DNA from 2 places in the Kitasatospora sp. NPDC097643 genome. Region 2 is predicted to be linked to the other one. Evidence: riboswitches for the same ligand, from Rfam matches in the RefSeq annotation. Region 2 holds a riboswitch; the other holds the start of a gene.
The links. Region 2 has a riboswitch for cyclic di-AMP ahead of ABTY15_RS15485 (C40 family peptidase). Riboswitches for the same ligand answer to the same signal wherever they lie in the genome.
Positions count from the first base shown of each region.

Region 1: another riboswitch for cyclic di-AMP. It lies ahead of ABTY15_RS33060 (LysM peptidoglycan-binding domain-containing protein); the one in region 2 lies ahead of ABTY15_RS15485 (C40 family peptidase).

Region 1 is NZ_JBEOSA010000072.1:3,890-19,241, forward strand. It holds gene ABTY15_RS33035 (NAD(P)/FAD-dependent oxidoreductase) at 1-255, opposite strand, end outside; gene ABTY15_RS33040 (Ppx/GppA phosphatase family protein) at 684-1,619, opposite strand; gene ABTY15_RS33045 (DUF501 domain-containing protein) at 1,622-2,293, opposite strand; gene ABTY15_RS33050 (FtsB family cell division protein) at 2,265-2,762, opposite strand; gene eno (phosphopyruvate hydratase) at 2,930-4,216, opposite strand; gene ABTY15_RS33060 (LysM peptidoglycan-binding domain-containing protein) at 4,517-5,449, opposite strand; cyclic di-AMP (ydaO/yuaA leader) riboswitch at 5,454-5,622, opposite strand; gene ABTY15_RS33065 (cytochrome P450 family protein) at 5,833-7,131, opposite strand; gene ABTY15_RS33070 (SDR family NAD(P)-dependent oxidoreductase) at 7,409-7,843, shown strand; gene ABTY15_RS33075 (nucleoside triphosphate pyrophosphohydrolase) at 7,859-8,887, opposite strand; gene mfd (transcription-repair coupling factor) at 8,959-12,615, opposite strand; gene ABTY15_RS33085 (beta/gamma crystallin domain-containing protein) at 13,129-13,470, opposite strand; gene ABTY15_RS33090 (hypothetical protein) at 13,950-14,579, shown strand; gene ABTY15_RS33095 (coiled-coil domain-containing protein) at 14,627-15,352, opposite strand, start outside.
Region 2 is NZ_JBEOSA010000020.1:27,563-42,914, forward strand. It holds gene ABTY15_RS15440 (ROK family glucokinase) at 1-908, opposite strand, end outside; gene ABTY15_RS15445 (DUF5304 family protein) at 1,100-1,474, opposite strand; gene ABTY15_RS15450 (ArsA family ATPase) at 1,609-2,781, opposite strand; gene ABTY15_RS15455 (SRPBCC family protein) at 2,811-3,257, opposite strand; gene ABTY15_RS15460 (AMP-dependent synthetase/ligase) at 3,582-5,375, shown strand; gene ABTY15_RS15465 (glycosyltransferase family 4 protein) at 5,476-6,612, opposite strand; gene ABTY15_RS15470 (glycosyltransferase 87 family protein) at 6,855-8,270, shown strand; gene ABTY15_RS15475 (hypothetical protein) at 8,267-9,328, opposite strand; gene ABTY15_RS15480 (C40 family peptidase) at 9,478-10,524, opposite strand; gene ABTY15_RS15485 (C40 family peptidase) at 10,753-11,901, opposite strand; cyclic di-AMP (ydaO/yuaA leader) riboswitch at 11,912-12,065, opposite strand; gene ABTY15_RS15490 (C40 family peptidase) at 12,337-13,380, opposite strand; gene ABTY15_RS15495 (NYN domain-containing protein) at 13,581-14,942, opposite strand; gene ABTY15_RS15500 (hypothetical protein) at 15,161-15,352, opposite strand, start outside.

The DNA.
Region 1 (15,352 bases), on a different contig from region 2:
CACACCGGTGACCGCACCGGTGAGCACCTCCGCCTTCTTGAGGGCGCTGCGCAGCGGCGCGACGAGGTTGCGAGGCGCGACGTTGCCGCCGGCCGCCTCCGGGAGGAAGGGCAGGTACGTCATGTACGACCGCGGGTCGACGACCGTGACGGTCGCTTCGCCGTAGCGCATCTTCTTGAGGATGCGCATCGCGGCATACAGGCCGACGTAACCACCGCCGACAATGAGGATGCGAGGACGCTCCGTGGTGCTCATATCGGAAAGTATCCAGCACCGTTCGGAGCAGCCTTCGTGAGCCCGGTCACAAGCTGCTGGACACCCCGTGCTACACTGCGCGGCCACAAATCGGCCCCCTGGGCGACACCTCACCACCCCCGGCGGCCCCCCGTGAGCATGCGCGCGGCAACCACCCTGCTGAGCAGCAACGATCCGTATAGGGCCCGGGTTCCCGCTCGCGATTTCGATTTTCAAACCTCAAACGAGGCCTGACCTGCGATCCAGCGGGCGTCACGGACGGCACACCTTCAGTCCCGCATTTCGGACGTAGCGGACCGGCAGCTCCGACGAATGGCGGGCTCGTCATGTGAAGAAATTCACGAACTTTTCCGCACCGGCCCGGGCGCGCCCCGGCCCCGGGCCCCCGAAAGGGGCGCCGGGGCCGGTCGGGTAAGGCGCGCGGGTGGTCAGGAGGCCATACTCCAGGCGATGCCGTCCAGGATGTCGTGCTCGCTCACGACCAGCTCGGCGGCACCGGTCCGGGTCATGATCTCCAGCAGCTCCAGCGCGCCGGCCGCGATCACGTCCACCCGGCCCGGGTGCATCGACGGGATCGCCGCCCGCTCGGCGTGGGTGGCGGTCAGCAGCTCGGCCGCGATCTGCGCGACCCGCTCCCGGCTGAGCCGCGAGTGGTGGATCAGCGCCGAGTCGTAGCCCGGCAGGCCCTGGGCGATCGCGGACACCGTGGTGACCGTGCCGGCCAGGCCCACCAGGGTGGCCGCACCGGTCAGCGGGACGACCTCCTCCGCCTTGTCCAGCTCGGCCCGCACATGCGCCCGGGCGGCCTCGATCTGCTCCGCGGAGGGCAGCTCGACCCCGCCGAAGTGGCGCTCGGTGAGCCGCACGCAGCCGATGTCCACCGAGCGCGCCGCCTGCACGTCCTCGCCGCCCAGCACGAACTCGGTCGAGCCGCCGCCGAGGTCGAAGACCAGGTACGGCGCCGGGAACTGGCCGCCGGTCAGCTCCTTGGTGGCGCCGACGAAGGACAGGTGCGCCTCCTCCTCGCCGCTCACCACCTCGGGCTCAACGCCCAGGATCTCGCGCACGCCCTTGACGTACTCGTCGCTGTTCTCGGCGTCCCGCGAGGCGCTGGTGGCGACGAAGCGGGTGCGCTCCGGGCCGACCCCGAAGCCGGTGATGATCTCCCGGTACTCGCGACAGGCCGCGAAGGTGCGGGCCAGCGCGTCCGGGTGCAGCCGCCCGGTCTGGTCCACGCCCTGGCCCAGCCGGTTGATGATCATCCGACGGTCGAGGTCGGTGATCTCCCCGGTGGCCGGATCCAGATCGGCGACCAGCAGGCGGATCGAGTTGGTGCCGCAGTCGATCGCGGCCACCCGGGTCATGCTCACTGCGACTCCTGCTCCGCTTCGGCGTCCTCGGCGGCGCGCTTCTTGGCGGCGCGCTCGGCGGTCTTCTGCTGCTTGGCCGCGATCACGGCCTCGTGGTCCTGCTCCTTGGCCCGGTTGCGGACGACCCGCTCACCGGCCGCCGCGACCTCGGCCGGGGAGACGCAGGGGCCCTTGGCCCACCAGTCCTCCAGCATCCCGATCGCCTCGTCACCGAGCGGGTTGACGCCCTCGCCGGCCGCCAGCGAGTGGCCGACCAGCACGTGCAGGCACTTCACCCGGTCCGGCATGCCGCCGGCGCTCGGGAAGCCCTCCAGCACCTCGATGGCGTCGCGCCGGGCGATGTAGTCCTCGTGCGCCTTCTGGTAGGCGGCGGCCAGCTCCGGGTCCTCGGCGAGCCGGGCGCTCTGCTCCTTCATCACGCCGTCCGCCTCCAGGGTGCCGATCAGCGAGGCGGCCTTGGGGCAGGTCAGGTAGTACAGCGTCGGGAACGGCGTGCCGTCCGGCAGCCGGGGGGCCGTCTCCACGACGTCCGGGTTGCCGCAGGGGCAGCGGTGCGCCACGCCGCGCAGGCCGCGCGGCACCCGGCCGAGCTGGGCGGCGATGGCCGCGACGTCGGCGTCGGAGACGGTGGGGTGGTTCTCAGTGGTCATGGGGGGAGCGGTCTCCAGCGGAGGACGGGGAAAGCGGACGGGGGGAGGCGGGGGCCAGCGCGACGGTGGCGGCGGCGTCCACCGAGTCCCAGATGCTGGCGTACCAGGGCGTGGCGGCCTTCACCGGGCCGGTGGCCGCGCCGACGGAGGAGGAAGCCGCGGCGGAGGCGGAGCCGGGGGCCGCGGAGGGCTGGGCGGCACCGGATGCGGCCGGGTCCACCGCGATGTACGGGGTCTCCCCCGGCATCGCGTAGTGCAGCCGGGCGCGGGCCTGCGCCTTGACGTACTCCGGGTCCTGCCAGCGGGCCTTCTCCCGGCGCAGCTGTTCGACCTGCTGCCGGGCGTGGTCGGCCTTCGCCCGCTGGGCGGAGATCTCGGCGCGCTGGGAGATGAACTGCCGCGTCGGGTAGGCGAGGATCGCCACCAGCGAGCAGAGCACCAGGACGAGGACGGTCGCCCGGCTCGTGAACCGGGGTCGGGCCGCCAAGCCCGGGATCCTCCAGCCTGCCATCTCCCGTGTCCCCTCCTGTCGCGACGGTGCCCCGCCGTCCACCCTACGGGGTGAACGGCGGGGCACCGGTCAGGCTTGCGCCACCTGGCGCGCTCGGCCCTCGGACGGACCGTACCGACTACTCCGCGGAGCGGCTGTGCTCGTTACTCCGCAGAGCGGAAGCGCGGGAAGGCGCCGCGGCCGGCGTACTCGGCGGCGTCGTCGAGGATCTCCTCGATGCGCAGCAGCTGGTTGTACTTGGCGACGCGCTCGGAGCGGGCCGGGGCACCGGTCTTGATCTGGCCGCAGTTGGTGGCGACGGCCAGGTCGGCGATGGTGACGTCCTCGGTCTCGCCGGAGCGGTGCGACATCATGCAGCGGTAGCCGTTGCGCTGGGCCAGCTCGACGGCGTCCAGGGTCTCGGTCAGCGAGCCGATCTGGTTCACCTTCACCAGCAGCGCGTTGGCGGTGCCGGTCTCGATGCCCTTGGCCAGGCGGGCCGGGTTGGTGACGAACAGGTCGTCGCCGACCAGCTGGACCTTGTCGCCCAGCTTGACGGTCATGGCCTTCCAGCCGTCCCAGTCCGACTCGTCCAGCGGGTCCTCGATGGAGACCAGCGGGTAGGCGGCGACCAGCTCGGCGTAGTACTCGATGAGCTCGGCGGCGGACAGCGCCTTGCCCTCGAACTGGTAGGCGCCGTCCTTGTAGAACTCGGAGGAGGCGACGTCCAGGGCCAGCGCGACGTCACGGCCGGGCACGTAGCCGGCCTTCTGGATGGCCTCCATGATGAGGTCCAGCGCCTCGCGGTTGCTGTCCAGGTTCGGCGCGAAGCCGCCCTCGTCGCCGAGGCCGGTGGACAAGCCGCGGTCCTTCAGCACGCCCTTGAGGGTGTGGTAGACCTCGACGCCCCAGCGGACGGCCTCGGAGAAGGACTCCGCGCCGATCGGGGCGATCATGAACTCCTGGATGTCCACGTTGGAGTCCGCGTGCGAACCACCGTTGAGGATGTTCATCATCGGGACGGGCAGGACGTGCGCGTTCGGGCCGCCCAGGTAGCGGAACAGCGGCAGGTCGCTGGCCTCGGAGGCGGCGTGCGCCACGGCCAGGGAGACGCCCAGGATGGCGTTGGCGCCGAGCGAGGACTTGTCCGGGGTGGCGTCCAGGTCGAGCATGGCCTGGTCGATCAGGCGCTGCTCGGTGGCGTCGTAGCCGACCAGCTCCGGGCCGATCTGCTCGATGACGGCCAGGACGGCCTTCTCCACGCCCTTGCCGAAGTAGCGGTTCTTGTCACCGTCGCGAAGCTCCAGCGCCTCGAAGGCGCCGGTGGAGGCACCCGACGGGACAGCGGCACGGCCGGTGCTGCCGTCGTCGAGGCCGACCTCGACCTCGACCGTGGGGTTGCCACGCGAGTCGAGGATCTCACGGGCTACGACGACATCGATGGACGGCACGAGGCATCTCCTTGCGGAAGCAGGGTCCGGCCGACGGTGGTGATGTCGGCCGGATGATTGCGGAGTCGTTACGACCAGAGCCTAACCGCCCGGGCTCCCGGGGCCACGTCGGCCTCGGCACCGTCTCAGCGTGTGGCCCGACTACCCACCGGTAGTTCACCTGGTTGTCCCACCGAAGTGGGCGAATCAGGGGCGAAGACGGACGAAGGGGTCCGGGTCCTGCCCGGAGTGGCCCCCTCGTCCGCTCGTCAGATCGCCAGGTCGTCAGTTCGTTCGCTCACCCGCCGGACCGGCGCGGGCTCAGCCGAGGTGCAGCACCTGGCCGGGCACGATCAGGTTCGGGTCGCCGCCGACGGTGGCGCGGTTGCCCTCGTAGACGGACTGCCAGCCGCCGGACACGCCCTGGGCGGTGGCGATGCCCGACAGGGTGTCGCCGGCCCGGACGGTGTAGTCGTGGCCGGCCTGCTGGGCGGCGGCGGGGGCCGCGGCGCGCGGGGCCGGGGCGGGCTGGGCCTGGGCGGCCTGCGGGGCGTACTGGGGCTGGGCCGCGGCCTGCGGGGCGTACTGCTGGTAGACGCTCTGGTGGCTGGTCCAGTACCAGGCGCCGTTGTTCTGGTACCAGAACACCTTGGCGTCGGCGTCCCAGCCGGCCTTGCCGGAGAAGCCCGGGGCCTGGGTCTGCGGCTGCGCCTGGGGCTGGGCGTACTGCTGCGGCTGGGCCTGCTGGGCGTGGGCCTGCGGCTTGGCCTGCTGCACCGGCTTCTGAGCCGGCTTCGGCTGGGAAGGCTGGGCCTGCTGGGCGGGCTGGGCGGCGGGCTGGGCCTCGGCCGCGGAGTCGACGGCCGCCGGGGCGCCGCCCTTCGACAGGCCGGCCTTCTGCGAGCAGACCGGCCAGGCGCCCGGCCCCTGCGAGGCCAGCACCTTCTCGGCCACCGTGATCTGCTGCGCCCGGCTGGCCTGGTTGGCCTGCGGCGCGTACGAGGTGCCGCCGTACGCCTTCCAGGTGCCGGAGGTGAACTGCAGGCCGCCGTAGAAGCCGTTGCCGGTGTTGATGCTCCAGTTGCCGCCGCTCTCGCACTGGGCGACCGCGTCCCAGGTGGAGGCCGGGGCGGCGGAGGCACCGGTGGCGGTGAGGATCGGCATCGCGAGTCCGACGCCGGCCACACCGGCGACGGCGATGGCCTTCTCGGCCTGGGTGCGACGACGGTGACGGCCAGTTCCAACGAACAGCATGAAGGGTCCCTCTCCGCACGCCTGCGAGGTGAGCTGTCGGGTTCGGACCGGGAGGTGGCCCGGCCGCCGGTGAGCGGAAACGATTCCGCTCGGGCGGCTTCACCCCAAGCCGTGGAGGACGGCAACAAACCTGGTTCCCCCGCCCCTGCCCAGGGTTCTGGTCGGTTTCCCGTGGCGCGGCGGGCAGGATTCGGCGTTCCGCGCACGAGGTCCGCAGCTGCGAACTCCACGGAGAGTAGACAGATCCTCAGAGCAATCACAAGCTCATATCACCGACATCACACAGAAATTACGGCCCGTGGTCGATCGCCTACCAACGGAGGCTGTTTGTCCGGATTGATGGGTGTTCATACCGGGGTAAGGAGAGCGTTGGCGACGCCCCGTCAGCGTGTCGGAGCGTCGGGGCGGGCGTGCGGCGAGTGGGTTTCCGGACTGAATTCGACCGGAAGTTCACGAAGCCCACGCATGATCAGGCCACCCCGCCAGCGCAGATTCTCCGGGCTTTCCGCCAACCGCAGATCCGGCAGCCGGGAAAGCAGCGTGGCCAGCGCACTCCGCCCCTCCAGGCGGGCCAGCGGAGCGCCGATGCAGTAGTGGATGCCGTGCCCGAAACCCAGGTGCGGATTGTCCGTCCGGGCCAGATCCAGGGTGTTCTCGTCCGCGAACCTGGCCGGATCGCGATCGGCCGCCGCCAGCACCACCAGCACCGGATCGCCCACCGGGATGTCCACCCCGCCGATCGACAGCGGACGGGTCGCGAACCGCCAGGTCGCCAGCTCCACCGGCCCGTCGTAGCGCAGGAGTTCCTCGATCCCGGTCTCCAGCAGCCCGGTCTCGCCGCGCGCCACCGACTCCTGGAGCAACACCCGCTGCTCCGGGTTGCGCAGCAGCGCGTACGTGCCGTTGCCGATCAGGTTGACGGTCGTCTCGAAGCCGGCGAAGAGCAGGATGAAGGCCATCGCCGCGGCCTCGTTCTCGGTCAGGTGCTCGCCGTGGTCGCTCGCCCGGATCAGCCCCGAGATCAGGTCGTCCCCCAGGTCCGCCCGCTTGCGGTGGATCAGCTCCAGCAGGTACGCCCGCATCCGCTTCACCGCCCGCCCCACGCCGCCGCGTTGGGCGCCGCCGTGGCCCGGCTTCGTGTGTCGCAGCATCATCCCGGCCCAGTCGCGGAAGTCGTCCTGGTCCTCGGCCGGCACGCCCAGCATGTCGCAGATCGCGTAGATGGGGAGCGGGAAGGCGAACTCGTGGATCAGGTCCGCCGAACCGCGCTGCGCGAAGCCGTCGATCAGGCGGTCCGTGAGCTGCTGCACGCGCGGCTCGAACTCCGCCACCCGGCGCGGCGTGAACGCCTTCGACACCAGGCGGCGCAGCCGGGTGTGGTCCGGCGGGTCGATGTTCAGCAGGTGGGTCATCAGGTCCGCCTGCCGCTCCCCCGGGATGCCCACCCGGCCGGTGCGGTGCGCCTGCTCGCTGTGGTGCGCCGGGTTCTTCGACAGCCGGCCGTCCGCCAGCGCCTGCCGGGCGTCCGCGTACCGGGTCACCAGCCAGGCCTCCACCCCGCTCGGCAGGGTGGTGCGGTGCACCGGGGCGTGCTCGCGCAGCCAGGCGTAGGCGGGGTACGGGTCGGCGGCGAACTCCCAGGTGAAGAGCTGCGGGGCGGCGGGGTCGGGCTGAACTGGCATGGGTCGACGGTATCCGGTGGGTCACCCGCCCCGGGGACGGCTCGGGGACGGCTCGGGGCGGGGTCGGTTCCCGGTCGGGCGCGGCTCGGACGCGGGTCGGGGCGGGGTCGGGCGCGGCCGGGTCGGGAAACCTCCTTGGACAGCTCTTAACCGTGCGGTGGGCGTGAGCCTGGTCACCTGCGGGGTAATCCCTGTTGCGGAGGGTCAGGACCTGCCTACGATCCTCCGCAGAAATCGTGGGCGCCGGTGCGGTGCCGCCCACAGGGAGGAGCGACCAATGAGGGTCAGCGGGGCAGTCGTCGTGATCGCGGTACTCGACGGCGGGTCGGGAGCCGACCTGGCCCGCCGCTTCGCCGCAGCCGGCGCCGCCGGAATGCTGATCGCCGACCAGCACGTCGGCGTCGCCGAGGACCTCGCCACCGAGCTCGACCGGACGGGCTGCCCCGTCGTCGGCGTCAGCGGGGACATCCGCCGCCCCAGCGACGTCGCGGCCCTCGTCGACACCGCCGAGAAGCACCTCGGACCGATCGACCTCTTCTGCGTCGCCGGCCCCGGCGGCGAACGGATCATCTCCCTCTCCGACCTGCCCGACCACCTCGACCTGGAGCGCCTCGCCGAACTCCTGGCCCTCGTCGGCGAGGCGATCGGCGAGGTCGTCCCGCCCGTCCCGCCGCAGCGGCACCCGGTCGAGCACACCGCCACGGCGGCCTGAGGCCGCCCTGCGCGGCTACTCCTCGTCCGGCTCGAGCCCCTCGGCCGCGCGCACCACGTCCCGGTAACCGCGCGCGGCCGAGCGCAGCGCGGCGTCCACGTCCACCCCGGCGTCGTGCGCCCGCTGCGCCACCGCGAGCAACAGCCTGCCCGTCGACTCCGCGGTCAGCTCCGCCGGCAGCTCGTACGGCTCGTCCGGCACACCCGCGAAGCCCGACCGGCGCACCCGCGACACCAGCTTCGCCGCGTACGCCAGCGAGGGCAGCCCGGCCGGCACGCCGTCCAGCACCGACTCGCGGTCCGTCTTCTCGGCCGCCTTCAGCCGCTCCCAGCTCGCCTCCACCTCGGCGGAGTCCCCGGCCTCCACGTCGCCGAAGACGTGCGGGTGCCGGTACATCAGCTTCTCGACGATGTCACCGGCCACGTCGTCGATCGAGAACGCGTCCGTCGGGTGCTCCTCGGCGATCCGGGAGTGGAAGAACACCTGGAGCAGGACGTCGCCCAGCTCCTCGCGCAGCGTCTCCCGGTCCCCCTCCTCGATCGCCTCGACCAGCTCGTACGCCTCCTCCACCAGGTACTTCACCAGGCTCGCGTGCGTCTGCTCGGCGTCCCACGGGCAGCCGCCCGGCGAGCGCAGCCGGTCCATCACCGAGACCAGGTCCAGCAGCCGCGCCCCCGGCAGGTCGTACGAACCCGGCAGCACCTCGATCTCCGGCACCTCGCCCGCGTGCTCCACCGCCAGCCGCGCCAGCGCGTCCGTCAGCCCCGGATCGCCGTCCGGGCCGCCCAGCCACACCGTCGGCCCGGCCTCCGCCGGCTGCCCGGTCAGCAGCCGCGCCAGCGCCGGCGCCGATCCGGCGGCCAGCACCTCCACCGCCACCCCGGCCTGCCGCACCGCGGCCAGCTGGGGGTGCCCGGCATCCCCCACCAGCACCCGCCCCGCCGACCGCAGCGCCTCCCAGGCCGGCCACGCCAGCAACCCGGGAGCCACCCGGTGGGTCGTGGTGAGCAGAATCAACTTCGCGCCCGGAACATTCGTCGTCACACCCCGAACCTACCCGCCGCCGTCCCGGAAGTCGGCCCCACCGGCTTCCGGGGCACGGCTCGCCGTCGGGGCTACTTCTTCGACCCCGCCAGGTCGTCGAACATCGCCGACAGGAACTCGCTGCACCAGCCCAGCAGCTCCCGGCCGACCAGCGGCTTGCCGCCGATCCGGCCCGTGCTCGGGCGCGGCACCAGCAGCTGCTGGGCCGCCGCCTTGACCTGGCTGCGCGGGTAGAGCCGGTTCAGCCGCAGCTGCTGGGACTCCCGCAGCTCCACCGGCCCGAAGCGGACGTTGGCCCCTTGCAGGGTGATGTCCGAGATGCCGCACCGCCGGGCGTACAGCCGCAGCGCCGCGACCAGCAGCAGGTTCTCCACCGGCTCGGGCAACTTGCCGTAGCGGTCGACGAGTTCGTCCCGGACCTGGGTGATGTCCGCCTCCGAGTTGACCGCCGCGATCGAGCGGTACGCCTGGAGCCGCAGCCGCTCGCCGGGTGCGTAGTCGTGCGGCACGTGGGCGTCCACCGGCAACTCGATCTTCACCTCCAGCGGCTCCTCCTCCGGCTCGCCGCCGCTCGCCAGCGACTCCCGGAACTCGGCCACCGCCTCGCCGACCATCCGCATGTAGAGGTCGAAGCCGACGCCCGCGATGTGCCCGGACTGCTCGCCGCCGAGCAGGTTGCCGGCGCCGCGGATCTCCAGGTCCTTCATCGCGACGTACATGCCGGCGCCCATCTCGGTGTGCTGGGCGATGGTGGCCAGGCGCTCGTGCGCGGTCTCGGTGAGCGGCTTCTCCGGCGGGTACAGCATGTAGGCGTAGCCGCGTTCGCGGCCCCGCCCGACCCGGCCGCGCAGCTGGTGCAGCTGGGAGAGGCCGAAGGTGTCGCCGCGCTCGACGATCAGGGTGTTGGCGTTGGAGATGTCGATGCCGGACTCGACGATCGTGGTCGACACCAGGACGTCGAACTCCTTCTCCCAGAAGTCGACGACGACCTTCTCCAGCTGGGTCTCCCCCATCTGCCCGTGCGCGGTGGCGATCCGCGCCTCGGGCACCAGGTCCTTGAGCCGGGCGGCCGCCTTGTCGATCGACTCGACCCGGTTGTGGATGTAGAACACCTGGCCCTCGCGCAGGAGTTCACGCCGGATCGCGGCCGAGATCTGCTTCTCGTCGTACGGGCCGACGAAGGTCAGCACCGGGTGCCGCTCCTCCGGCGGCGTGGTGATGGTGGACATCTCGCGGATGCCGGTGACCGCCATCTCCAGGGTGCGCGGGATCGGGGTCGCCGACATGGTGAGCACGTCGACGTTGGCCCGCAGCTTCTTCAGCTGCTCCTTGTGCTCGACACCGAACCGCTGCTCCTCGTCGACGATGACCAGGCCGAGGTCCTTGAAGCGGGTCTCCGAGGAGAACAGCCGGTGGGTGCCGATGACGACGTCCACCGAGCCCTCGAAGAGCCCCTCCAGCACGGCCTTGGCCTCGCTGTCGGTCTGGAAGCGGGACAGCGCCTTCACCGTCACCGGGAAGTTGGCGTACCGCTCGGCGAAGGTCGAGAAGTGCTGCTGCACCAGCAGCGTGGTCGGCACCAGGACGGCCACCTGCTTGCCGTCCTGCACCGCCTTGAACGCGGCCCGCACGGCGATCTCGGTCTTGCCGTAGCCGACGTCGCCGCAGATCAGCCGGTCCATCGGGACGGACTTCTCCATGTCGGACTTGACCTCGGCGATGGTGGTCAGCTGGTCCGGCGTCTCCGCGTACGGGAAGGCGTCCTCCAGCTCGCGCTGCCACGGGGTGTCCGGGCCGAAGGTGTGGCCGGGCGCGGCCATCCGGGCCGAGTACAGCTTGATCAGGTCAGCGGCGATCTCCTTGACCGCCTTCTTGGCCCGCTGCTTGGTCTTCGCCCAGTCCGCGCCGCCGAGCCGGTGCAGGGTCGGGGCCTCGCCGCCGACGTACTTGGTGACCTGGTCGAGCTGGTCGGTCGGCACGAAGAGCCGGTCGCCGGGGTGGCCGCGCTTGGCCGGCGCGTACTCCAGCACCAGGTACTCGCGGGTGGCGCCCTGGACGGTGCGCTGCACCATCTCGACGTACCGGCCGACGCCGTGCGCCTCGTGGACGACGAAGTCGCCGGCGGCCAGGGCCAGCGGGTCGATCGCGTTGCGGCGCCGGGACGGCATCCGGCGCATGTCCTTGGTGGAGGACTTCTGGCCGGACAGGTCGGTCTCGGTGATGACCGTGAGCTTCAGGGCCTCGTCGACGAAGCCGTGTTCGATCGAGCCGCAGGAGACGTAGACGACGTCCCGGGTGGGCGCTTCGGCGAGGTCGGCGACCAGCCGGGCCGGGATGCCCTCGTTGCCGAGGACCTCCGCCAGCCGCGAGGCCGGACCGTGCCCCTCGGTCACCATGACGACCCGCCAGTCGGCGGCCAGCCGCTCCTTGGCGTCGGCGATCGCCCGGGCGGTGTCGCCCCGGTACGCCTCGACGGCGTGCATGCCGAGGGTCAGCGTGTTGGCATCGAACTCCAGCACCCCGTCGACCGTCGACTCACTGGTCGCGAACGGGCTGACCGACCACCAGGGCAGCCCGATCTCGGCGGCGTGCTCGCGCACCTCGGCGAGCGAACGCAGCGAGGCGGCGGAGACGTCGATCGCCTCCAGGTCGATCGGCCGGTCCCCACCGGCGGCGGCCGCGACCCAGGAGGCGTGCAGGAACTCCTGACTGGTCGCCACCAGGTCGGCCGCCCGGGTGCGGACCCGCTCCGGGTCGCAGACCACCGCGACCGAGCCGAGCGGCAGCACGTCCAGCAGCAGCTCCATGTCGTCGACCAGGACGGGCGCCAGCGACTCCATGCCCTCGACCGCGATGCCCTCGGCGATCTTGTCCAGGATCTCGGCCAGCCCGGGGTGCTCGGCGGCCAGTTCGGCGGCCCGCCCCCGCACCTCGTCGGTGAGCAGCAGCTCCCGGCAGGGCGGCGCCCACAGGCCGTGCTCGGCGATCTCCAGCGAGCGCTGGTCGGCGACCTTGAAGTACCGGATCTCCTCGACGTCGTCGCCCCAGAACTCCACCCGGAGGGGGTGCTCCTCGGTCGGCGGGAAGACGTCCAGGATGCCGCCGCGAACGGCGAACTCGCCGCGCTTCTCGACCAGTTCGACGCGCGCGTAGGCGGCGGCGGAGAGCCGGCGGGCGACCTCCTCCAGGTCGTGCGACTCCCCGCGGCCCACGGCCACCGGCTCCAGCTCGGCCAGCCCCTTGACCTGCGGCTGGAGCACCGAGCGAACCGGCGCGACGATCACCTGCACCGGCCCGGCCGCCGGGTCTCCCCCGGCCTCCGGCTGGGAGGTGCCCCCAAGCCGCGGGTGCACGATCCGGCGCAGCACGGCCAGCCGACGGCCGACGGTGTCCGAGCGGGGCGACAGCCGCTCGTGCGGCAGGGTCTCCCAGGCCGGGTACTCGGCGACGGCGTCCGGCGGCAGCAGCGAGCGCAGCGAGGCGGCCAGGTCCTCGGCCTCCCGGCCGGTCGCGGTGACGGCGAGCACCGGACGGCCCCGCTCGCCGGCCGCCTGGCCGGCGAGCGCGCGGGCCAGCGCGGCGATGGCGAACGGCCGGGCGGCGGGCGGACCCACCAGGTCCAGGTGGCGGCGGCCACCGGCCGCGGCTCCGGTGGCGGTCGCCGCCTCGATCGCCTCGGCGAGCGCCGCGTCCCGCGCGACGACATCGAGCAGTCCGGTCAGGCTCATCTGGGGTCTCTTCTTCGTCCCGTGGCTGGTGCTGCCCCCGGGCGGCGAAGGCCCGCCGGGGCAACGCGAACGGCCCGGCACGCCGAGCGGCCGGGGGTCTCCAGCCTACGCCGCGGTACCGACAGGTACGCGGTGTACGGCCACGGCGGGGCCGGGCGGGGGCGGAGCGTGGTCCGACGGCGGGCCGGGCGGGGACGAACCACCGGTCGGGCCCGGCTCCGTGATCCGCCACGAACTGGACATACTCCTGTCACTGCCCGTCCATGGAGATCGCGCACCATGGTGAACGTGCCCGCCGCACCCAACCGTGGGGGATGGCTGTGGCGGCACTGTCGCACCCCCGATGGGGGTCGGAGGTGCGAGGCCGGGCGACCCTGGGTGGGGGCGCCCGCCCAAGCGCCGGGAACCGTGGCGCCCTTTCCTGGAGGGCGCCACGGGTCTCGGCCTCACTCCTGTGCGCCCCGCCCCTTCACCCCCGGGCCCCTTCGCGCCGCACCCCTTCGCGCCCGGCGGCTACCAGCGGGAGAGGTTGATGTCGTACATCATCACCTCGTGCCCCTGGTTGCCGTTGAAGTCGTACCGCTCCCAGTTGAAGACGGTCCAGGAGCCGAGCCCGCCGCCCAGGTAGGTGACGACCCGGTTGTCGCCGGCGTCGATGCGGTCGACGTTGTAGATGCGGACGGCCATCCACCCGTCGTTCGCGAAGCAGAGCTGGCCGCTGTAGCCGTAGTTGTACACCTTCGCGAAATCGTTCCGATTTCCGCAGTCGACCCGGTTCACGGCATTTGCCTGGGCCACCGGCAGCAGCGTCGCGGCGGCGGCCGTCAGCGCCGCCAGTACGCCCAGTCGACGCACATTGACATTTCCGTTCCGGCGGTTCGTTCGGGGATTTGCGCGGCGAATCATGAAACCCCTCCATCGGTAGCGGTCGAGACTCCAGAGATTTTCACGGCGGGACAACCCCGGACAGGTGTTTTCCGGCCAAGCCAGGCCCTGGAGAGCGGCTCGGGAACGCGCCGGGCGGCAATGCGCTAGGGTCCGAACACTCTTGCCGCGCTTGAGGATCGGAGCAACGCTTGGCACGCCCCGCGCAATTCGGACGATTCACCGCCATTGCCCTGACGGCCACTCTTTCGGTTTTATCAGCGAGTTGTTCCAGCACCTCCGGGGGCGGCACCGCGGAATCCGCTCCGACCCCGCCGGAGATCATCTCGACGAACGCCCCGGAATCCGGTCGGGGCGGCCTGACCGGACTCCCGCTCTCCGCTTATCGGGCCGATGACGACGGCGCCGTCAAAGAGATTCAGGCCCGGAATGCACTGGTCGTCTCGTGCATGCACCGGGCGGGCTTCACCGCATTCGACTCGGACGGCCTGCAACCCGCGCAGCCGCCGGACAACGCGACCGCGCTGCCGGCCGGGCCCTGGGGGTACCTCGGGACGGAGGCCGCGACCACCCTGGGCTTCCACCCGCCCAAACACACGCTCCCCCGGCCGGACGCCGCCCCGGCCGGCTCCGGCGAGGCCTACGACACCGCCCGGGTGGACTGCGACCGGCAGGCGGCGGAGCGGCTCGGCTCGCCGCAGGGACCGGGCACCGAGCTGGTCGGCCGGCTGTTCCAGGAGTCATTGAAGGCCGCCGGGCAGGACGCCCGGGTGGTGGCGGCCACGAAGGAGTGGGCCGGCTGCATGACGACGGCCGGCTTCGAGGTCACCGGTCCGGAGGCGCTGCCGCAGCGGTTCCAGAGCACCCCGGAGATCACCCCGGCCGAGCTGGCCGCCGCCCGCGCGGACGCCGACTGCACGGCGCGGAGCAACCTGGCCGGCCTCTGGTTCGCCGTCCTCGCCGGGTACCAGCGTCAGCTGATCGACCGCAACGCGGAGGCCCTGACCGCCCAACGGGAGGCGGTCAGGGCCCAGGACGCGAAGCTCACCCGGCTGATCGCGGAGGCGGGCACGTCATAGCGCGGACGGCCGGGGCCTCGGCGCCGCCGGGCTCAGCGATGCCGAGCTCAGCGGCGGCGGTAGGAGACGGTGTTCGGGGTGGCGTAGTCGCTGCCGTCGTCCACGATGACGATCTTCGGGATGATCCGGGTCTCGTCCTCCTGCTGCCCCTCCTCGCTCGCACCGGTCTCGTCGGTCTCGTCGGTCTCGCCGGTCTCCCCGGCCGCTCCGTCGGCCTGCTCGGCGACCGGCTTGGGCGGCGTGGTCGGCTTCGGCGGCACCACGGCCGGCGCGACCGGCCCGGTCACCACCGGAGCGGGCGCGGCACCGCCGGCCTTGCCGGCCGGGCCCGCTGCCTTGCCGCCCTCGCCCTCCGCCTTGCCGCTCGCATCCTCGGCCTTGCCGCTCGCCTCCTCGGCCTTGCCACGCTCGCCGGCCGCCGTGCCGGCCGGGACCTCGGGCCTGCCGACGGTGGGCGGCAGCCGCAGCACCGCCGTCGCCTTGTCCCGTGCCGTCGGCGCGGGAGGCTTGCGCAGGTCGGCCACCGCGATCTCCCCGGTGTCCGCCTCCGAGTCCACCGGCACCGCGTCCACGGCGGCGTCCGCGACGGCATCGGCCACCGCGTCCGCGTCCGGCGCCTTGCCGGCCGGCGCGCCGTCGGCCGGGCCGGCGTCCGCCGGCGCCTCGGGCTCGATCGCGCCGACCGCCGCGCCGGTGAGCGAGGCCAGGGTGCCCTTGATGTGGTCAAGGTGCTTCTGCACCGTCTCCAGCTTGGTGTCGAACTCGCGCTGCTC
Region 2 (15,352 bases):
CCGGCGGCGGAGCCCATGGAGGCCAGGACGACCTCGGCGCGCGGGCGGTGCACCCCGCCGGTCAGGTAGTGCTCGAAGGCCTTGGCGACCGGGTCGAGCAGCAGCCGGCCGGAGTCGGAGACGCCGCCGCCGAGCACGAAGACGCCCGGGTCGAACAGCGCGGCGAGGTCGGCCATGCCGCGGCCCAGCCACTCGGCCAGCTCGGCGTAGCACTCCAGCGCGAGCGGGTCGCCCGCCTCGGCCGCCTCGGTGATGTGGATGCCACGGATGGTCTCGGCGACGCCGTCGTTGAGCTCCAGCATCTTGCGGCCGCGCGACGGGTCGGCGGCGGACTTCTCCCGGCCGTAGCGGCGCAGCGCCCGGCCGGAGCCGTACTGCTCCCAGCAGCCCTTGCCGCCGCAGCCGCAGGGCAGGCCGTCGGGGACCATGTTGAGGTGGCCGATCTCGCCGGCCACGCCGAACCGGCCGCGGTGCAGCCGCCCGTCCAGGACGATGCCGCCGCCGATGCCGGTGCCGACGGTGATCAGCACCATGTCCTGGTGGTCGGCCGCCGCGCCGAAGCGGAACTCGGCCCAGGCCGCGCAGTTGGCGTCGTTCTCGACCACGGTGTCGAGGCCGGTGAGCTCCTCGATCCGGCCGCGCAGCGGCTCGTTCTCCCAGTCGATGTTGGGCGCGAAGATCACCGTGGAGCGGTTGCTGTCGACGAAGCCGGGAGCGCCGACGCCGACCGCGGTGACGCCGGGGTGCGACTCCTTGAGCTCGCGCACGGCCTGCGCGATGGCGTCGACCGCCCACTGCGGATCGGCCGGGGTGGGCACCCTGGTCCGGGCCAGGATCGCGCCCGTCTCGTCGACGACGCCTGCCGCGATCTTGGTCCCGCCGACATCGACGCCAATGGTCAGAGCCATGTGTCCCTCAGCTATTCACTCGTTCCCGCTGGACGGAACGGTACCGCCCAACCCTCCCCCCGTACAGGCCTCGCATACATTATCCGAAGACAATCCTGGACAAACCACGCCGCCTCGCTTCAAAAGTCGTATCGAACCCCCCGCTTCGTCACGTACGAGAGCAACGCGATCACCGTTCGAAGGTTACGGATTCACTGCTTGGCGGAAGGGTCGTCAGGCGTGTCGAGGTCGATCCGCTCGGCGGGGGCGCTCTCGCCGGCGGTCCAGCGGCTCTCGTGCCCGGCCACGGCGGCGCGGTAGGCGGCGAGCAGTTCGGAGCCCACGGCGGCCAGCCCGGAGCCGGCGGCGGCGAGGTGGGTGTAGACGTCCGGCTGCTGGGTGCGCACGCGGTCGGCCAGGCCGGCGAGGGTGATCAGGGTGTCGGCGCTCGCCTCCTGCGCCTTCTGGCCGACGACGGTGGCGAACCGGCGCACCTCGTCCACCAGCGGGCCCAGCTCCGGCCCGAACGGGTGGGCCTGCGGGCCGCCCGCCTCGGCGGTGGGCTCGGTCCGGTCGGTGCTGGTCATCGCGGGCGCCTCCTCAGCAGTGGCCGCACCCCGCGGCCCTCCGTCCCGACGCTACCCGACGGCCGGTGAGCGCCGGGCTGCGTCGAAAGGCACAGGATGCGCCGGGGAGGCGTCGCGGGCGCCGGCCGGCCCGGTCAGCCCCGGGGCCAGAGCGCCGGATCGGGGGCGAACCGCACCGCGAGCACCCCGTCGTGCAGGCCCGCGCCGGCCACCGTGCAGCGGCGCAGCGCGGACGGCAGGGTGAGCACCCGGCGGTGGGCGCCGAGGCCGACCACCAGGTCGTCGCCGCGCCGCACCAGGTCCAGGTCGGCCCGGTCGGCGCCGGGCAGGGCGAGGTGCCAGACCAGCAGGCCGTCCTCGGCGAGCCGGTCCTCCACCGGCCAGGGCGCGGGGTCGAGCCGTTCCGGACCGGGCCCGTCCCCGTACAGGCGTTCGGCGACGGCCTCCAGAGTGGCCTCGGCGAGCCCGGTGACCAGGACCGGGGCGTCGGTCACCGCGGTCAGCGCGACCAGCTCCTCCCCACGGCGGCGGGCCAGTGCGGCCAGCCAGGGGTCGGGCGAGTCGGCCGCGCCCGCGGGCAGCGCGCCGTGCAGCACCACGGCGTCCGGCCGGTGCCCGTGCAGGGCGAGCCCGGCCCGGATCCGGCACAGCTCCTGGAACGGGTGGCCGTCGACGGCGGCGACCAGGCGCACGCTGGTGCCGGGGTCGGTGATCGCGGCCCGGGACTCGGCGAGCACCCCGACGGCCTTGGCCCGCCCCTCGTACAGCCAGTCGGCGGGCATCGGGACGCCGGCCAGCCCGGCCAGCAGCGGGCGCAGCGCCCGGGCGGCCTGCCGCTGCTCGGGCAGCAGCCGGTCCAGGTAGCGCGCCAGCTGCTCGGGCAGGGCGAGGGTGGCGATCAGCTCGGCGGGCGGCGGGGCGAGCACGACCAGGACGTCCTGGTCGGCGGCGGGCAGCGCGCGCAGCAGGGCGAGCCGGGCGATGCCGGGGAGGGCGGTCAGCTCCTCGGGGTCGAGCTGTTCGGCGCCGAGCAGGTCGAGGGCGGGCTTGAGCCGGCCGGCGACCTCGCCGAGGGCGTGCCGGAAGGCCGCCTGCTCGTCGATCCGGGAGACGGTCAGGCCCGGCTCGTAGTGGGCCGGTTCGGGTTCCAGCCGGGTGCCGAGGACGGCGTCCAGGGCGCGGTGGGGGTCGTCGGCGGCGAGCAGCCAGGTGCGCCGGCCGCGCCGGGCGGCGTGCAGCGCGGTCGCGGCGGCGACCAAGGGCGCGCCCGTGTCACCGCTGACCAGGATGGTGCGTGTCGCCGTCATGCCGTCCGGCCCCCTGTTCCTCCGGCGGACTACTTGCCGCCGGTCTCCTCGACGCGCTTCTTCAGCCCGGCCAGGGCGCGGTCGATGATGACCTTCTCGGCCTTGCGCTTGATCATGCCGAGCATCGGGATCTTGACGTCCACGGCGAGCTGGTAGGTGACCTCGGTGCGGCCGCCGGAGAGCGGGGCCAGGGTGTAGGAGCCGTCCAGCGCGCGGAGCATCTGACTGCGCACCAGCGTCCAGCCGACCTCGCGGTCGCCGTCCCAGGTGTAGGCGAGGACGTGCTCGTCGCGGATCGCGCCGGCGTCGAGGACCAGCCGGACCTGCGCGGCGCGGCCGTTCTCGCCGGTCTCCAGGACCTCGATCTCCTTGACCTCGCCGGTCCAGGCCGGGTAGGCGGCGAAGTCGGCGATCACGGCCATGACCGTGGCCGGGGTCGCGTCGATGGTGATGCTCGACCTGGTGTGCTCCGCCATGAGAATGGCCCTCCGACTCGTCCGGCTGCCTGCTGGTCCGGTCGAGCCTGCTCGGCCGGGTGCGCCCGGAGCAGGCTATCGCGACCGGCGATCGGCACGGCCGCACGGGCCGGGCACTCCACGCGGCGGTCGCCGTGGGCAGGGCATGCTACCGGCCGGTCACCACCGGCCTGCCGTAGGGTGCCAGTCGAACGACCCGGTCACCACCTGGTCGAACCCGGCCGGGTGTGACACTTCGAACACCGGGGCCGGCCCCCCTGGTCGAAGCCGCCTACCGGGCAGTAACGTCCTGCCGTCCCGCAGCGTCGCGAACGAGGAGCAGTCTTGCTCGACTTCAGCCTTCCGGCCCTCTACCAGGTACCGAGCGGCGGTAACCTCTCCGACCTCGTGCAGCAGAACGCCGAGCGGCACCCGGACGTCGCCGTTCTCAGCCGCAAGGTGGACGGCCAGTGGCAGGAGTTGACCGCCGCCCAGTTCCTGGTCGAGGTGTACGCCGCCGCCAAGGGCCTGATCGCGTCCGGCGTCCGGCCCGGCGACCGGGTCGGCATCATGTCCCGGACCCGGTACGAGTGGACGCTGCTGGACTTCGCCATCTGGTCGGCCGGCGCGATCACCGTGCCGGTGTACGAGAGCTCCTCCGCCGAGCAGGTCGAGTGGATCCTCGGTGACTCCGGCGCGGTCGCCGTGCTCACCGAGACCGACCAGCACGCCAAGGTGGTCGCGGAGGTCCGCGACCGGCTGCCGGAGCTGAAGCAGACCTGGCAGATCGAGGGCGGCGCCCTCGCCGCGCTCGCCGAGGCCGGCAGTGAGGTCACCGACGCCACCGTCACCGAGGCCCGTTCGACCGCCACCGCCGACTCGATCGCGACCATCGTCTACACCTCGGGCACCACCGGCCGCCCGAAGGGCTGTCAGCTGACGCACGGAAACTTCCTGGCCGAGTGCGGCAACGTGGTGGAGCGGCTGGAACCGCTGTTCCGCACCGGCGAGAGCTCCGTCCTGCTCTTCCTGCCGCTGGCCCACGTGCTCGGCCGGATCGCCGAGATCGCCCCGGCGATGGCCCCGATCAAGCTGGGCCACGTCTCCGACCTCAAGGACGTCACCGCCGAGCTGGCCGCCTTCCGGCCGACGCTGATCCTGGGCGTGCCGAGAGTCTTCGAGAAGGTCTACAACACCGCCCGCGCCAAGGCCCAGGCCGACGGCAAGGGCAAGATCTTCGACCGGGCCGCCGACACCGCGATCGCCTACAGCCGGGCGCTGGACAGCGGCCGGGTCGGCCTGGGCCTGCGGATCAAGCACGCGGTCTTCGACAAGCTGGTCTACAGCAAGCTGCGCGCCGCCCTCGGCGGCCGGGCCACCCACGCCATCTCCGGCGGCGCCCCGCTCGGCGAGCGGCTGGGCCACTTCTACCGGGGCATCGGCTTCACCGTCCTGGAGGGCTACGGCCTGACGGAGACCTGCGCCGCCACCGCCTTCAACCCGTGGGACAAGCCGAAGATCGGTACGGTCGGCCAGCCGCTGCCGGGCTCCGCCGCCCGGATCGCCGAGGACGGCGAGGTCCTGCTCAAGGGCCCGCAGGTCTTCACCGGCTACTGGAACAACCCGCAGGCCACCACGGACGCCCTCAAGGACGGCTGGTTCGCCACCGGCGACCTCGGCTCGCTGGACTCCGAGGGCTACCTGACCATCACCGGCCGCAAGAAGGAGATCATCGTCACCGCCGGCGGCAAGAACGTCGCCCCGGCCGTGATCGAGGACCGGATCCGCGCCCACGCCCTGGTCGGCGAGGTCATGGTGGTCGGCGACCGCAAGCCCTTCGTGGCCTGCCTGATCACCGTCGACCCGGACTTCTTCCCCAAGTGGAAGGAGCTCCACGGCAAGCCCGCCACCGCCACGGTGGCCGAGCTGAGCCAGGACCCGGAGCTGCTGGCCGCCCTCCAGGCGGCGGTGGACGACGGCAACGCGGCCGTCTCGCACGCCGAGGCGGTCAAGAAGTTCCGGCTGCTGGACGCCGAGTTCACCGAGGAGAGCGGCCACCTGACGCCCTCGCTCAAGCTCAAGCGCAACGTCGTCCTGAAGGACTTCGCCGCCGACATCGAGGCGATCTACCAGAAGTAGCCGCAGCACGGCCGAGGGGCCGCCCGCCGAACCCGGCGGGCGGCCCCTCGGCGTGCCCTCACCCGCACCGGGTCAGGAGCGCCCGGAGGCGAGCGGGCGACTACGCAGCCAGCAGCGAGGTCAGCCGCCCGGCCAGCAGGTCCCAGCGCCAGGAGCGCTCCACCCAGCGCCGCCCGGCCTCGCCCATCCGCCGCCGCAGCTCCTCGTCGTGCAGCAGCCGGACGATCCGCTCGGCCGCGGCCTCCGCCGAGCCGCCCGGCACCACGTACCCGGTCTCGCCCTCCAGCACCGCGTCCGGCGCCCCGCCGGAGTCGCCCGCGACCACCGGCAGCCCGGTCGCCGAGGCCTCCAGGTAGACGATCCCCAGGCCCTCGACGTCCAGTCCCCCGCGCCTGGTCCGGCAGGGCATCGCGAACACGTCCCCGGCGCCGTAGTGGGCGGGCAGCTCCTCCCACGGCACCGAGCCGGTGAAGCGCACCGAGGCCCGGACGCCCCGGGCGTCGGCGAGCTTCTCCAGGTCCGCCCGGTACGGGCCGCCGCCGACGATCAGCAGCACCGCGTCCGGCACGTCGGCGAGGATCCGCGGCATCGCCTCGATCAGGGTGTCCTGGCCCTTGCGCGGCACCAGCCGGGAGACGCACACCACCACCGGCCGGTCCGCCAGTCCGAGCCGCCGGCGCACCTCGGCGCCCCCGGAGTCGGGGTTGAAGGTCGTCTCGTCCACGCCCGGCGGCAGCTGCACCATCCGGGCCGCCGCCTGCGGCCCGACCGCGTCCGCGATCCGGGAGCGGGTGTACTCGCCCAGGTAGGTCAGCACGTCGGTGCCCGCGCCGATCCGGCGCAGCAGCTGCCGGGCGGCCGGCAGCTGGGCCCAGGCGGCCTCGTGCCCGTGCGTCATGCCCAGCAGGCGGCTCGCCCCGGCCCGGCGCAGCGTGGGTGCCATCAGCCCGAGCGGCGCGGCGGCGCCGAACCAGACCGAGTCGCACTTCTCCGCGCGCAGGATCTCGGCGGCCCGCCGGGTGACCCGGGGTGTGGGAACCATCACCTTCGTCCGGTCGCGGATGACCGGGAACGGCTGCTCGGCGTCGAACCGGGCCACCTCGCTGCCGTCCCGCCAGGTCGAGGCGTACACCACGATGCTCCCGGCGGGCTGACGCACAGCCATGTTGTGCACGAAGGCCTGGATGCCGCCGGGGCGCGGCGGGAAGTCATTGGTGACGATCAAGGTTCTGTGCATCAGGCCACGGCTCGCTCGGTCGGGGGGTGCGCGGTGTACCGCTGGGTGATCCGTACGATAGGTCAACACCATGACCCGCCGGGAACGGATCCGCGCACGGCAACCGTTCCACCCCCGGGTCAGTCCTAGAACCTAGGCGGCCGACGGCGGCCCGGCCCGCAGTGCCGCGCCCGCCGTCGACGGCCCGGGCGTCCGTCGCGCGGCGCCTCCGGTGGGACGTCCGAGACGAACGAGGGAGCGCAGTGGAGTTGGCCCCGGCCACCGAGTCCGGTTCACCCAGCGGCGCCGCCGGCTCCGGCCAGGCGCCGGCCGCCCGGCCGGAGCCGGGCCGTGCCCCCGGCCGCCCGTTCGGGGCGCTCGCCGCGCTCGGCACCACCTGGCTGGCCACCCGGGCGGTGCTGGTGCTGCTGATGACCGGCGTGGTGAAGGGGCCCGGCGGGGACATCACCGCCGACGTCTGGATGATCTACCACGCCTGGTACGGCGTGCTCCAGACCGGCACCTTCCCGTTCGACGACGTGACCTGGCAGTACCCGCCGGGCGCCGCCCTGGTGATCCTGCTGCCGGGCCTGCTGCCCTGGTCGTACCTGGTCTCCTTCTGGGTGATCTGCGGCGTCGCCGACGTCGCCGCCACCGCCTTGCTGGTCCGCACCGGCCTGCGCCGGGGCCGGGCGCTGACCGGCGCCTGGATGTGGGTGGTCGCGGTGCCGCTGCTGGGCCCGATGGTCTACAACCGGCTGGACATCATCGTCACCGCGGTCGCGCTGGCCGGCCTGCTGGCGCTGATCCGCCGCCCGGCCGTCGGCGGGATGCTGCTGGGCCTGGGCGGGATCATCAAGGTCTGGCCGCTGCTCGGCCTGATCGGCACCCCCTCCGGCCGCCGCACCCGCCGTTCCTGGACGCTCGCGGCGGCCACCGCCGTCTCGGTGGGCTTCCTGCTCGCGGCCGGGATGAACGGTGCCTTCGGCTTCCTGGCCTTCCAGAAGGACCGCGGCATCGAGGTGGAGTCGCTGGGCGCGCTGCCGCTGCACTTCGCCCGGCTCGCGGAGGCCTGGGACGGCAGGGTCACCATGAACTACGGTTCCCCCGAGATGCTCGGGCCGTGGGTCACGGTGATCAGCAAGGTGATGATGGTCGGCACCCTGGTCGGCTTCGCCTGGCTGCTGCTGTGGCGCTTCACCGCCAAGCGGCGCAACGCGGCCACCATGTACGACGCGGCGCTGACGACGCTGCTCATCTTCACCGTCACGAGCCGGGTGATCAGCCCGCAGTACCTGGTCTGGCTGATCGGCGTCGCGGCGGTCTGCCTGACCGTGCGCGGCAGCAGCCAGCGGCCGGTGGCGGTGCTGATCCTGTTGGCGTGTCCGCTGACGCTGACCGAGTTCCCGCTGATGTTCAGCCGGATCCTCGCCAGCGAGCCCTGGGGCGTCACCGTGCTGAGCCTGCGCAACCTGCTGCTGCTGACCGCCACCGTGGTCTCCTGCGTCCGGCTCTGGCGCTCCACCCGGGGCCCGGCGCAGCTGCCGCCGACGGTGGTGCTGGCCACGCCGGAGCCGGTGCCGGCGGGCGCCTACCCGGTGCGTCCGGGCATCGCGTACGAGCAGGACCTGCTGGACGGCATCGACCGGCCCGGCGCCCCTGCCGAGCAGCGGCGTTAACTCCCCAGTGCCTTGACCTCGCCCCGCCAGAGCCGGGTGAACTCGGCCGTTCCCGGGCCCAGTTCGGCCCGCAGCAGCCGGTCCAGCCGCTGTTCCCGGTCCTCGCCCCCGCCGTCGGCCGCACCGACCGCCCGGTAGAGGGCGACCAGCCGGTCGGGGCCGTAGCGGCGGGCGATCAGCTCGCAGGCGAGCCAGGCCTGTTCGTAGGCCTGGGCGATGCCCTCAGCGCCCGCGGCGAAGTCCCGGTCGGCGGGCAGCGCGGTCGGCAGCCGGCCGGCCGCGACGTCCCGGGCCAGCTCGGGGGCGATCTGCTCCGGGCGGCGGCCGGACCCCCGGTAGGCGGTCCAGTCGGCGACGCCCTCGGAGAGCCAGAGCGGCGTCCAGGCCCGGGTGTCGGCCCTGGTCGCGACGTGGGTGGCCTCGTGGGTGACGACCACCTGGCGGCCGAAGTCGCTGAGCCGCCCGTACGCCTCGGGGTTGACCAGCACCCGGTCCGCCGGGGTGTGCCAGGGGGCGCCGGGGGCGGCCACGGTGACCGCCGCCATGCCCGTCCAGCCGGCCGGGTCGGCCTCCAGCAGCCGGGCGAACTGGGCTTCGGTGGCGGGCAGTTCGAGCAGCAGCCGGCCCGGCCAGGCGCTGCCCCAGACCTCGCTCACCGCCGCGGTGGCGCGGTCCGCCACCGGGACCAGGCCGGCCGGGTCGGGGCCGTCCGCGAGGCCGAGCACCAGGCAGTGCGCGCCGGGCGCGGACCGGACGGGGCCGAGGTCCCAGAGTGCCGGGGGCCCGCCGGCGCTCTCCTCCCGCTCGACCCGCCAGCCGCCGTCCGCCCGGGCCAGCGTGATCCGGCGCGGGTACACCACCGGGTCCCCGTCGTACCCGGCGATCCGGACCGCCAGATCGGCGGCGACGGTCAGCCGCTCCGGCGTGTCGGCCCCGGCGAGCACCAGGTTGCGGTACCCGGCCTCGGCCGGCGGCAGCCCGGTGGTGGCCGCCAGCGCCCGCGCCCGGGCGTCCAGCAGCGCCGCCACCTCGGCCCGCCGGTCCGCCCCCGGCCGCACGGCGGTCGCGGTCGGGACGGCCGGCGGCAGCGACAGCTGGGCCAGCCCGCCGACCGCGAGCAGCAGCGCACCGCGCCGGGACAGGCCACGGCGGGCCGGCGCACGGCGGGGCGGGCCGGCGGGGTCGGACGGGATCGGGCCGGTCGGGCTCAGAGCCGGACCACCCCCGCGACCGGCATCGCGGTGACGCTCTCGTAGCGGACCTTGGCGCCCGGGTACGGGGCGTGCACGATCACCCCGCCGCCGGCGTACATACCGACGTGGTGCATGTCCCGGTAGAAGATCACCAGGTCTCCCGGCCGTGCTTCGGAGAGGCTGACCCGCTGGCCGGCGGACGCCTGGGCCTGCGAGGTGCGCGGCAGGGTCACTCCGGCCTGCCGCCAGCTGTAGTACATCAGACCGGAGCAGTCGAACGCGCGGGGCCCGGTGGAGCCGTAGACGTACGGCGAGCCGATCATCTGCACGGCGGCGGCCAGCGCGGCCGCACCGCGCTCGGAGGCGGGCGGGGCGGTGCCGAGGTCCAGCCGGTCGGTGCCCCGGGTGGCGCGCTGCTCGGCCTCCCGGGCGTCCTGGGCCGCCAGCCGGGTGCGCTCGGCGACGTCCAGGCTGTTGAGCAGCTTCTGCGCCTTGGTCAGCCGCTGCTGGATCTGCTGCTTGCTGTCGGCGAGCGAGCGGCGGGCCTGCTCCAGCTCGGCGAGCTTGGCGGAGGTCTCGGTGCGGCGCTGGTCGAGCCGGCGCTGCCGGGTGACCAGCTCGTGCAGGGTCTCCTGCTGGCGCTCGGCGGCCTGGTCCAGGGTGCGGGCCCGGGTCAGGTAGCCCTCCGGGTCGCTGGCGAGCATCAGCTGGACGGTCTGCGCCATGCCGCCGGCGCGGTACTCGGCGCCGGCCACCGTGGCGAGGTCACCGCGCAGCTGGTTGAGCTGGTCCTGGGCGACGGCGATCTCGCCCTGGAGGACGGTGGTCTCAACCTGGAGCCGCTGCTGGGCGTCCTGCGCGGCGTTGTACCGCTCGGACGCCTGCTCGGCCTCGTCGTAGAGCTGTTCCACCTGCGCCTTGACGTCCTTGCGGCTCGGCCCGTCCGGCGCGCCGGGGGCGGCCTGGGCGGTGCCGGCCGTGGTGACGCCCAGGGCGGTGGTCGCGGCCGCGGTCAGCACCAGCGCACGGGCGAGCAGTTGGGAACGGCGGTGCACGGGCATGGCGGCAGCGGCTCCAATCCTGCGGTGCGGCCCCGCGGCCGCACCGGAGCGGGCGGCCCTCGAGCGGGAGTCCGGTGGCAGACGTTAGCGAGTCCGGGCAAGTGAGTCCAAACCCCTCCAGGACCGAATATTTGATCCGCAATCGGACATCTGCCCGGGCCGCCGGGAAAAGCCGCAGGCCCGGGCCTTCACGGGGAAGGTCCGGGCCTGCGAGGGCCTGAGCGGGAATCAGACCCGCACGATGGAGGACAGCGGCATGTTGGAGACCGCCTCGTAGCGGACCACGGCACCGGGCTTGGGCGCGTGCAGCACCTGGCCGTTGCCCGCGTAGATCCCCACGTGGTGGGCGTCGCTGTAGAAGATCAGCAGGTCGCCGGGCTGGGCCTGGGAGAGGTCCGTACCGATCCGGGTGCCGGCGCCGGCCTGCTCCTGCGAGGTGCGCGGCAGCGACACGCCGGCCTGGGCGAAGGCCCAGCTGGTGAGGCCGGAGCAGTCGAAGGAGTTCGGGCCGGTGGCGCCGTAGACGTACGGGCTGTCGAGCTTGGAGGCGGCGTAGGACAGCGCGGCGGCACCGCGCGAGCTGCCGGGCGCCGGGGCCGGGGCGGGCTTGCTGGTGGCGGCCGGGGCCGGGGTGGACGGGGCGCTCAGGTCGGTGCGGTTGCTGTCGCGGGAGGCGCGGTCGGCGGCGGCCTTCGCGGCCTCGGCCTTGGCGGCGGCGTCCGCCTTGGCCTTGGCGTCGGCGGCGGCCTTCTCCTCGGCCGCGCGGATCGCCTGGCGCTCCTGCTCGGTCAGCGTGTTGAGCAGGTCCTGCGCCGCCTTCAGCTTGGCCTGGACCTCCTCCTTGGAGGTCTTCAGCTGCTGGGTGGTGCTCTCCATCTCGGAGAGCTTGCCCTGGGTCTCGTCGCGGACCTGGTCGAGCTTGCGCTGCTCGTCCTGGAGCTGCTTGAGCTGGCCCTTCTGGGTGCTGCCGGCCTGGTTCAGCGTCCCGGCCTGGTTGAGGAAGTTGTCCGGGCTGGCGGAGAGCATCAGCTGAACGGTCTGGGATATCCCACCGCTGCGGTACTGCTCGCCGGCGATCTCGGCGAGGCCGCCCTGGAGGTCGGTCACCTGCTCCTGCTGCCGGGCCAGCTGGTCCTGGAGGCCGCTGACCTGCTTCTGCAGCTGCTGCTGCTTCTCCTGCGCGGCGTTGTACTTCTCGGTCGCCTGCTCGGCCTGCTCGTTGAGCTGGTCGACCTGCTCCTTGACCTGATCCTTGGTCGGCGTCGGGTCGGCGTGGGCGCCGGACTGCGCGGAGAGGGCGACGGCGGCGGCCGCCACACCGGTCAGGATGGAGACGCGGGCACGGCCGGCGGGCTTGGGACGACGATGGGACGCCACGAAGGCGGACTCCTTCTTCCTGCGTCCGCCTACCGGGTGAGCTGACGGGTTCGGGCCGGAAGCATGCCCTACGACGCCTCACGGCCGTTCCAGCGGCCGACCTGGCGCCGATTCACCCCGGAGGAACGTGGTTCCCCGGCTCCGCTCCACAGCGCCCCCGACTGCTGGGCTCCCCTGTCGGCCAGGCACTGGGCCTGCCCCGCTGCTTCACGAACTCGGCGGTACCACCGCCGCCACCCGGGCTGGGTGATCGACAGTGCGGTGGTTCGAAGCACGACCCTAGTAACTGAACCGTGATCCGTTCAAATCCTTGTCAGAAAAATGACGTAAGAATACCCAAGTTCTTTTGTGAAGATGACCGCTGGTGATCGTCGCCCTACACGGAGCTGATCGAATCACCGGGCCGGCCGGGAAGCCCCGGAATCTGCCGGTCCGTCAGACCCGGCGGATGGTGTTGATCGGCATCGCGTCGGCCTTCATGACCTTCACCACGTCACCGGTGTGCGGCGCGTGCACCACCATGCCGTTGCCGATGTACATCCCGACGTGGTGCCGGTCGCTGCCGTAGATGACGAGGTCGCCCGGCTGGGCCTGGTCCAGCGAGGGCACCCGGGTGCCGACGTTGCCCTGCTCCTGCGAGGTGCGCGGGAGGGAGACGCCGGCCTGGCCGTACGCCCAGACCATCAGGCCCGAGCAGTCGAAGGTGGACGAGCCGGTGGCACCCCACACGTACGGCGAGCCCTGCTTGCTCATCGCCTTGGCGACGGCGACGCCCGCGTAGCCGCTGGCCTGCGGCAGCGGGCCGAGGTCCGGGCGGTCCGTGCCGCGCGAGGCACGGTCGTCCTGCGCCTGCTGGGCGCGCAGCGCGGCCCGCTCGGAGGCGCTGAGCGAGTTCATCAGGTCCTGCGCGGCCTTCAGCTTCTGGTTGACGTCCGCCTTGGCCTGGTTCAGGTCCTTGGTGGTGGAGTCGAGCGAGGCGAGGACGGCCGCGGCCTCGGCCTTCTCCTGGTCCAGCCGGCGCTGCTGGTCCAGCAGGCCCTTGAGCGCCTCGGCCTGGCTGGCGCTGGCCTGCTGCACGCTGGACGCCTTGTCCAGGTAGCCGGACGGGTCGGAGGAGAGCATCAGCTGGACGGACGGGTCGATGCCGCCGGTGCGGTACTGCTCGCCCGCCACCGCGGCCAGGCCGGTCTGCAGCTGGGTCATCTGCTCCTGGCTGCGGGCCACCTGGTCCTGGAGCTGGTCGGCCTGCTTGCGGAGCTGGTCGGCCCGCTCCTTGGCGCCGTTGTACTTCTCCGCCGCCTGCTCCTGCTGCTCCTGGAGCTGGTCGATCTGCGCCTTCACGTCCTCCTTCTTGGGGGACGGCGACGGCGCGGCGTGGGCGGCGACCTGGGCGGAGAGGGCGACCGCGGTCGCAGCAGCAGCGGTGAGCACGGAGACCCGCGCGCGACTCGGCTGCTTGGGACGGCGGTGGGAGGCCAAGGGACCGGCTCCTTCTTCCATCGGCCTCACCCTTACGAGTGAGAATCCGGAAAATAGGTTTGACGCCAGACCCTAGTGAAGATCCAAGCATTCCGCCACTCCCCCGAAGGCGTGAACGCCACTTCCGCCAATGACTTCACCGGATCCCCACACGCCCGCAAACCAGGCGCTGACCAGGCGTCATTCCGTCGGGGCACCGGTCAGGGCCGTGCCAGCCGGTTCAGCAGCAGCACCGAGGCGACGGGGCGCGCACCCGCCTTCCGCACGCCCTCCGCGACCTCCCGGTCGGCGGACACCACCACCACCGGACGGCCCTGCGGCTCGGCCCGGACCAGACGCCGGATCAGCTCGTCCGCGGTCTCGCCGGTCCGGCTGAACCGTACCCGGACCCCGCGCGGCGGCGCCATGATCACCGGTACGTCCAGGTCCTGGCCGTCGAACACACAGGTGACCTCCGCCTGCGTGCGCTGGGCCAGCATCGCCAGCCCGCCCAGCAGCCGGATCCGCTGCTGCTCCAGCGGCAGCGTCGGATAGCCGGTCTTGGTCACGTTGTAGCCGTCCACCACCAGGTGCACCTGCGGGATCGCCAGCAGCTGGTCCAGCAGCGCCGGATCGTCCTCGGCCAGCCCGCGCCGGGCCACGTCGTTCGGCGAGGCCGCCCCCGGCACCACCGCCTCCACCAGGTCCGCCGGGCGGATCTGCGACACCGGCAGCGCCAGCTCCCGTTGCAGGCCCTGCGCCGACTGCAACACCGTGTCCAGCAGCAGCCGCAACCGCATGTCCTCGACGCTGCGCCCCTCGCGGGCCGACCGCCGGCCCTGCTCGGCGGCGTTCTCCAGCTCGGAGACGCGGTGCCGCAGCCGCCGCGCCTCGCCCTCGGCCGCGCTGCGTTCGGCGGCCGCCTGCGCCTTCGCGGCCTCCAGCTCCCCGGTCAGCCGACGGGTCTCGGCCTGCGCCCGGCGGGTGTCGCTCTCCAGCGAGCGCACCTTCTTCCGCAGCGATTCGGCCTCCCGGCGGACGTCCTCGGACTCGGTCCGCTGCCGGTCCAGGTCGGCCCGCGCCGTGGCCCGGACCTCGGCCAGTTCGGCCTGGAGCTTCTCCACCAGCCGGGCGGCCTCCGCGGCGGCGCCCTCGGCACCGGCCCGCTCGGCCTCCTCCCCGGCCTCCGCGACCAGCCGGCTCCAACCCGCCGACCGCACCAGGTAGGCGGCGGCCGCGACGTCCATCGGATCGGCGGCGCCGGGAACACTGCCCGACTCCAGCGCCTTCACCAGGTCCGGCTGACCCAGCCGCAGCCGCTCCGCTATCCGCACCCGGAAGGCCGGCTCGGACTCCAGCGCCGCGGCCAGCGCGGTCGCCGCGTACTTGGCCCGCCGGGCCGGGGTGAACTTGGCGTACTGACGCAGGCTCTGCGGCAGCTCGCCCGGCGGCAGCCCGCCGAGCGCGTCCGCCGCCAGACCGACGACCCGTCGGCGCACTCCCTCAGGCAGCGGCCGGTCCAGCCGCTCGACCACGTGCTCGACACCGGGCTCGGACGGCACGCCCTCGGCGGCGGTCTCCACCGGCTCGACAGCCGACGCCGGCGCATCCGCAGCGGACTGCCGCCCCTGCGGGTCGGCGGGCTCCTTCGCTGCGTCCACCACGTCCTCGGCTCCGATCCTGGTCCATCGGGGCGCGGCCCGCGGCCGCCGTCCCTGTCGTCACGCTCCGTGCGTCTTGTCTGTATTGTCCCGTGCGGTGGACGGCCACGCCGCGCACCGTCCACCGCACCGGCGGAACATCAACCCTGCTCGGCGGGGGCCTCCACGCCCTCGGCGCCCGGACGGGCCACCAGCTCGACCTGGTCCACCGCGTTGCACCAGCGGCAGCGCACCGACTCGATCGTCTCGCTGAGCACCTCGGTCTCCTCGACCTTGGAGTCGCCGGCCAGGTCGAAGTGCAGGAACTCGGTCACCCGCGCGGAGCGGGTCAC